3 regions of the Novosphingobium panipatense genome follow, and region 2 is predicted to be linked to each of the others. Evidence: riboswitches for the same ligand, from Rfam matches in the RefSeq annotation. Region 2 holds a riboswitch; each other region holds the start of a gene.
What was found. A riboswitch is a leader RNA that binds a small molecule or an ion and turns the genes downstream of it on or off. The one in region 2 is predicted to bind cobalamin.
Positions count from the first base shown of each region.

Region 1: it holds a riboswitch for cobalamin, as region 2 does, so the genes downstream of both, QOL62_RS14675 (TonB-dependent receptor plug domain-containing protein) here and QOL62_RS04290 (TonB-dependent receptor) in region 2, are expected to answer to the same signal.
Region 3: it holds a riboswitch for cobalamin, as region 2 does, so the genes downstream of both, QOL62_RS00860 (TonB-dependent receptor domain-containing protein) here and QOL62_RS04290 (TonB-dependent receptor) in region 2, are expected to answer to the same signal.

Region 1 is NZ_FXUI01000011.1:21,898-24,161, forward strand. It holds gene corA (magnesium/cobalt transporter CorA) at 1-660, shown strand, start outside; cobalamin riboswitch at 774-964, shown strand; gene QOL62_RS14675 (TonB-dependent receptor plug domain-containing protein) at 1,165-2,264, shown strand, end outside.
Region 2 is NZ_FXUI01000002.1:286,094-288,357, forward strand. It holds gene QOL62_RS04280 (energy transducer TonB family protein) at 1-215, shown strand, start outside; tRNA gene QOL62_RS04285 (tRNA-Ser) at 625-714, shown strand; cobalamin riboswitch at 894-1,135, shown strand; gene QOL62_RS04290 (TonB-dependent receptor) at 1,349-2,264, shown strand, end outside.
Region 3 is NZ_FXUI01000001.1:184,569-186,832, reverse strand. It holds gene QOL62_RS00860 (TonB-dependent receptor domain-containing protein) at 1-962, opposite strand, end outside; cobalamin riboswitch at 1,071-1,248, opposite strand; gene QOL62_RS00855 (cell wall hydrolase) at 1,450-2,264, shown strand, end outside.

The DNA.
Region 1 (2,264 bases), on a different contig from region 2:
CACAGCCACATCATAACCGTGCGCCACGGTCACGAACGGGAGTTCTCAAAGCTGCGCGGCGAGCTGGAGCAGAAGCCCAGCATGCTGCAGAACGGCGTGGGTTACGTGCTGCACGCCATTCTCGACTATATCGTCGACGGCTATCTTCCAATCATCGAGACGATCGAGGAAGATACCCTCGCGATGGAGCGGCGCACGGTCGACAACTTCCTGGGCCGTGACGAGATCATCCGCATTTTCAGCCTGCGCCGTGAACTCATCCGTTTTCAGCGGGTGCTCATCCCCATGGGCGAGGTCGCCGCCAAGTTCGTCCGCAGCGAGCTGCCCTGCATCGATCCGGATGCCCGCCCCTACTTCAGCGACGTGAACGATCATGTTCGGCGGGTGCAGGCCATGGCGGAAGCGCTCAGGGAAGTGATCAATTCCGTATTTGAATTCAGCAACCTTCTGGAGCAGCAACGGACCGGCGCCATTACCCGCCAGCTTGCCGCCTGGGCGGCGATCCTTGCGGTGCCGACCGCCATCGCCGGCATCTACGGCATGAACTTTCGCTACATGCCCGAGCTTTCGTGGCGCTATGGATATCCTCTGGTGCTGATTGTCATCGTGGTCATCTGCGTCCTTCTGTTCTGGCGCTTTCGCACGCTGAAATGGCTCTGACCCGACCGATGCAGGGAGCCGTGTCCCTCGCTGCGACAGGGCTCGGAAGCTGGCCCGGCGATATCGCCGTTGCCTGGCGGCACGACCACTTGCGCACACCGCGGGCGTGAAGTAGTAGCCGCGCCGCGACAGGTTCCTCGAGAGAGGATCAAAAGGGAACCCGGGTGAAAACCCCGGGGCTGCCCCTGCAACTGTAAGCGGCGAGCCATCCAGCCATTTGCCATTGGGATCATCGGTCCTGAGAAGGCGGCCGGAACGGCGCTGACCCGCAAGCCAGGAGACCTGCCTGACGCAGTCGTTCTTCATCCGGGCAGGGTGCACCGGGTGTTCGAGGGCCCTCCCTTCCGGTGAGGGTCATCCCTCGCGCAACGACAGCAACTGCCTTGCCGGTTTGTCCGTGCAGGGGAGCGTCACGCCGTGCCTGCTTCGCGGGACTCTTCGCGCACGCTCCCTTGTGACGGCCGCCCGGCGGGTTCGACGCCGTTTGCAAGAAGGGACTTCATCTTGCGCCATACACGAACACTGGCGACCCTGCTCGCCTTCTCCGCTCTCCACGCTGCGCCCGCCCGGGCGGAGGAGGATGCTGCGGACGGGAACATCATCGTCACAGCCTTCCGCACGCCTGTTGCACAGGAGCAGAACGCTTCCAGCGTCACCGTCCTGGACGAGGCGGCCATCATACAGGCACAGCCCATCGCCGTGACCGACATCCTGTTGCGCACACCCGGCGTGAGCCTGTCCCGCAACGGCGGCTACGGCACGGCGACGTCTCTCCGGGTTCGCGGTGCCGATGCCGGACAGACCGTGATGGTCATCGACGGGATGCGCCTTGCCGATCCATCGGCCACAAGCGGCGGGTATGGCTTCACCAACCTCTTCCTGGACGATATCGACCGCATCGAGATCCTGCGCGGCCCGCAATCCATCCTGTGGGGCAGCGATGCCATCGGCGGCGTGGTCAACGTCACCACGCGCAGACCACAGAAAGCGCTGGAAGGCAGCGCCGCCTTTGAAACCGGAACGCACGAGACCGTCTCTGCCCGGGCGGGAGTCGGCGGCACCAGTGAAGCCATCGACTGGCGCCTCGCCGGCTCCACCTTCACAACGAACGGCATTTCAGCGCGAGCCAACGGAACCGAGGACGATGGCTACTCCCGGCAGGCCGCCAGCGGCACGGCCACCATCAGGCTGGCGCCCGGCGTAGCGCTCGACCTGCGCGGGTACTGGTCGGACGCAAGCAACGATTTCGATGCCTTCAACGGCGATTCCGCCGCCTTTGGCACGACGCAGGAGTGGTCCGGCTATGCCGGGCTTAACTTCGCGCTGTTCGACGGCAAGCTCTCGAACCGGGTCGCCGTGCTCCAGACTGAAACCGACCGGCGGAACTATGACCCCGCCCGTTCCATTCGCCAGCTCACCTTCGACGCTCACGGCCGCGTCCGCCGGTGGGAATATCAAGGGACGTACCATGCAGCGGACCAGCTCGCGGTCGTATTCGGGGCTGAACGCGAAGAGCAGCGGATGACCACCGCCTCCCCCGGCAACAACACAACACCCTATGCTCTGGTCCCGCAGAAGGCGGATACCAACAGCGTCTACGGACA
Region 2 (2,264 bases):
TGAGAGCGGTCAACAAGATTGCCACGCTTCACCCCCTCCCGCCCGGACTGAAGCATGACCAGTTGTATGTCGTCAGAGTACTGTACGCCAATTCCCACGGCGAGGCAGAGCGTCAACTTGCGAAGATGAGAGAAGAAGCCGCTCAAAGCAACGCGTGGTACAATCAAGGAGAACAGCTAGCCGGCGTTCTGGAGCTTGTCCCTTCAGGGGGGTAGTCCAGCAGACCAAGTCGTCCTTACACCACCTGCGCCCCGTTCTTCGGCTTCAACCCGATCCCCCGAAGGACGGGGCTTTTTTGCCGCATCATAAAAGGCCTACCGTCGCATGACACGCGTACAGCGGCTGCCTTGATTCCGGCAGCGCATACCCACCTGCCCCCCTGTCCTCTCGGTGAGATTTGGAAGATATCGACGCAATTGCTTCGAGCAGTGGCGGACAGACCTTGTATGCTCCGCAAAAACAGCTAGGGCACTCAACCATCAGACAGACCGAAGAGTACCCGGCCTATCTGTCTCCCGAAGCGCCAGCCCCGAAGGGAAGGCACAGAAGGCGACGCGCACCAAGCGGTTCCATCTTGATGGCGAACCGACGAAAGTGCAGGATCGGCAGGACTAGACGGTATGCGGACAGGTGGCCGAGTGGTTTAAGGCAGCGGTCTTGAAAACCGCCGTGGGTGCAAGCTCACCGTGGGTTCGAATCCCACCCTGTCCGCCAGCCTCTTCCCGGCAAACACGTCCCTGCGTTCTTTATATTCAGGGGCGACAAGCGCTCGATTTCGCCGCGCAGGCGATTGCCATACCATCGTATCGTCTGGGCGTGCCCGAACGATGCATTCTGCGATTGGCTTTCCTCGCACAGCGCCCTATGAGCGGCGGCGAATGTTCGCGTGTGCGGACGTTCATGATCGCGCTGGTGTCCGAGAGGACTTAAAACGGGAACGCGGTGCGGATGGTTCACGCCATCCCAATCCGAGGCTGTCCCTGCAACTGTGAGCGGTGAGCGAAGTGCACATTGTCGGCCGTGCCATCGGCAGACAGGTCACTGGATCGAACGCATGAAGATGCGAGATCCGGGAAGGCCGTGCATCAAGCGATGACCCGCAAGCCAGGAGACCTGCCAGCGCACCGGTCGCTCTTGCCTTGATCCAGGGGATGGTCACGGCACGGTCAATCTCCGTCTGAGCGACGAACCTTGCGGCGGGGCCGCATCGGTGCGCGATCGCGGGCGACATGCGCCCGCCCGTGGGCGTGCGCCGACCGTTCGTTCGTCCGTTTGCCTCACCGGCTGACGGGCTGCCGGCGGCACGCCCCTGCCCTGACGTTGCTCGGCGTGCGGAGGCTTAACAGCCGTGACCAAGACTTTTGTTTCCCTGATCCCACTCTTGGCGGCAACGCCGGCGCTGGCCGAAACCGGCGCGACGGACGACACGAACATCGTCGTTACCGCATCGCGTTCGGGCGATGCCATTCCGGCCGACCTGATCGGCTCCTCCATTACGGTTCTGGACAGCGAAGCACTTGAGAATCGCCAGACGCGGGTCCTGTCCGACGTCCTGCGCGACGTTCCCGGCGTCGCCGTGAATCGGACGGGTGCGATCGGCGGCCTGACCCAGATCCGCATCCGCGGTTCGGAAGGCAATCATGTGCTGGTCTTCATCGATGGCATCAAGGCGTCCGACCCGTTCCACGGGGAATTTGATTTCGGCACCCTCATCGCCGATGAAGCCGCCCGCGTCGAAGTCCTGCGCGGCCAGCAGTCGTCGCTCTATGGTTCGGATGCGATAGGCGGCGTCGTCACATATACCACGCTTTCGGGACGCGAAGCGCCCGGCTTCACCGCGCGTGTGGAGGGTGGCTCATTCGGCACGGTTTCGACGGCAGGTCGCGCTGCGGGTATTGTGGGCGATACATTCGACTACGCCCTATCCGGTAGCTATCTCACCACCGAGGGCTATCCGACCGCTCCTGCGGGAGACCGCGATCTGGGTTCCGACAGTCTCGGACTGTCGGGCAAGCTGAACTGGACGCCGACGCCGGACTTCAAGGTCACCGCCGTTGCTCGCTACAGCTATACCAAGGCCGACCTCAACGATCAGGCGATCGACGACTCCTCGCCGGTCGTGCGTGGCTATCCGGTCATCACCACAATCGATACGCCCGGCTCATACTACCGAAACAAGGCATTCTACGGCCTCGTCCGCGCGGAGTTGAGCCTGTTCGACGATGCCGTGACCACGGCGCTTTCCGGGCAACTCACCGATGCCA
Region 3 (2,264 bases), on a different contig from region 2:
GTGAAGCTGGCCTGCGCTTCCAGCCGCTCGGTCCGGCCGTTGGTCTCGTACGGGCCGAAGACCGCATCGTCCGAAACCCGGCGGGTGTCGTTGAGGCCGTAGCCGAAGCGCGCGCTGAGGCGACCGGCGGCATCGGCATAACGCAGGTTCGCGTAGCCCAGGGTATCCCGCTTCAGGCCGACGTGCAGCGCGTCGGCGCCGGACGCGTCGTAATCGTAATTCGCCTTGGTGTAGAACCCGCCCGCATCCGCCGAAAGCCCGGGAGCCAGTTCCAGCGAGAGGCGCGCATTGGCGTTCCGGCTCTCGAAGCCGTCCTTCTCCGTCCCGCCGCGCCGCTCGTTGAACGCGGAGAAGCCGTCGCCCTTCATCCAGTTGGCACCGAGAACCACCCCGACGGGGCCGACAAGCCCGGAGGCCGACACGTTCGCCTGCCTGCGATCGCGCCAGCCGTACTCGGCCTGCCCACGCGCGCTCCATTCCTCCGTCGGCTCGGCCGTGATAAGGTTGATGACCCCTCCCACCGCGCGGCTCCCCCACAGCACGCCGGATGCGCCGCGCACCACCTCGACACGATCGAACTGCGCGATCGGTAAGGCTCCGAAATCGAACCCGCCCCCCACGTCGCCCGGATCGTTGATGCGCACGCCATCGATGAGCACGAGCGACTGCGCGTTCTCGGCACCGCGTATGAAGACGCTCGACGGCTGGCCAAAGCCGCCGGACTGCACCACCGAACTGCCCGGAAGGCGGGAGAGGACGTCCGTGGCCGAAATCGCCTGAACGCGCTCGATCTCGTCGCGGGTGACGACGCTCACCGACTGGCCCACCTGGGTCAGCGGCGTTGGCTCACGCGTGGCGGTCACGACGATATCGGAGCGCCCACCATCAGCGGGCGCCATCTCTTCCGCTTGGGCAACAGGCGCCATCGTGAGCGCTGTGGCAAGCATAAACAGGTACTTCATGTGGCCTCCCGACCTTGAACGTGCTCTTGCCGTTCATGGCGGAGGCGTGCGAGCCGGACCTTTCGGCGCGACACGCTCGCTGCAACCGGTACACCCCGTCCGATTGCGGAACGACCGTCAGCGGGCAGGTCTCCTGGCTTCCGGATCGCCGGTGCGCCCTCACCTTCCCGGCCTGCGGCCAGTGGCTTGTTGAAGGCCCCTCCCCGGTCACAGTTGCGGGGGCAGCGCCGGCAATTGCAGCCGGCTTCCCTCTTAGGCCCTTGCAGGCACCCATGACGTGAGCGCGCGGATAGTCGTGCGCCGCCCACTTGGCAAGCCGCTCCGGCGGTGCCGCATTCCCGCCGCGCAAAGAGGCGGCCGCTTTGGAGCAAATCGTAAACCTTTGCTGATAGGAGCCACCCTGTACCGCAACGGGACGGCTCCGAAACGGCAGGATGCGCCATCCGGCCACTTGCAGTAGGCGACGCTCGAGATTGAAAGGAAACGCGTGCCTGCTCCCCCCGCCTCCACCGAACGAGACGCCGCAGAGGCGCATCGGATGGAGCGCGAGCAGCTCGTGGTCCAGAGGCCCCGTGACTTCGCCGCACGGTATCCGCGCCGCGCCCGGCCGGTCGGACGGCGTCCACGCGGGCGTGAGCGACATTGGATCTACGTCATGACGGCGGCCATGACGGTCGCGCTGCCCGCCTTCGCGGCGCCCGATGAGTGGGGCGATGACTGGGGGCGCTTCGCCGTCGCTGACGCCGCGCTTTCCGAATCGGACCCGCAGCCGATGCCTTTCGAGCAGGCCGGTGCAAGTTTTCCGGGCTCCGCCTTCTACTATCTTGAAGCGGAGACGCGCCCTCTGCAGATCGGCGAGGGCATCCATTCGGACGCGGACGATCGGGCAAGCGGCCCGCTGCCTTTCGCCCGCCCCCTCTTTATCGACAGGTCCGGCGTCGATCGCACCCGCGCGCTCCAGTGCCTCACGGCGGCGATCTACTATGAAGCGGCGAGTGAGCCCGACGCAGGCCAGCGCGCGGTCGCGCAGGTCGTGCTCAACCGGGTGGCTCATCCCGCCTATCCCGGCACGGTGTGCGGCGTCGTCTACCAGGGGTCGGAGCGATCGACCGGGTGCCAGTTCTCCTTCACGTGCGACGGGTCGCTGGCGCGCCGGCCGCAGCCGATGTTCTGGGAGCGGGCCCGGGCCGTCGCGCGTGCTGCGCTGGCGGGCTATGTCTATGCGCCGGCGGGGCTCGCCACGCATTACCACACTGTACAGGTCCGGCCGTACTGGGCGCCAAGCCTGCACCCCCTGGGCAC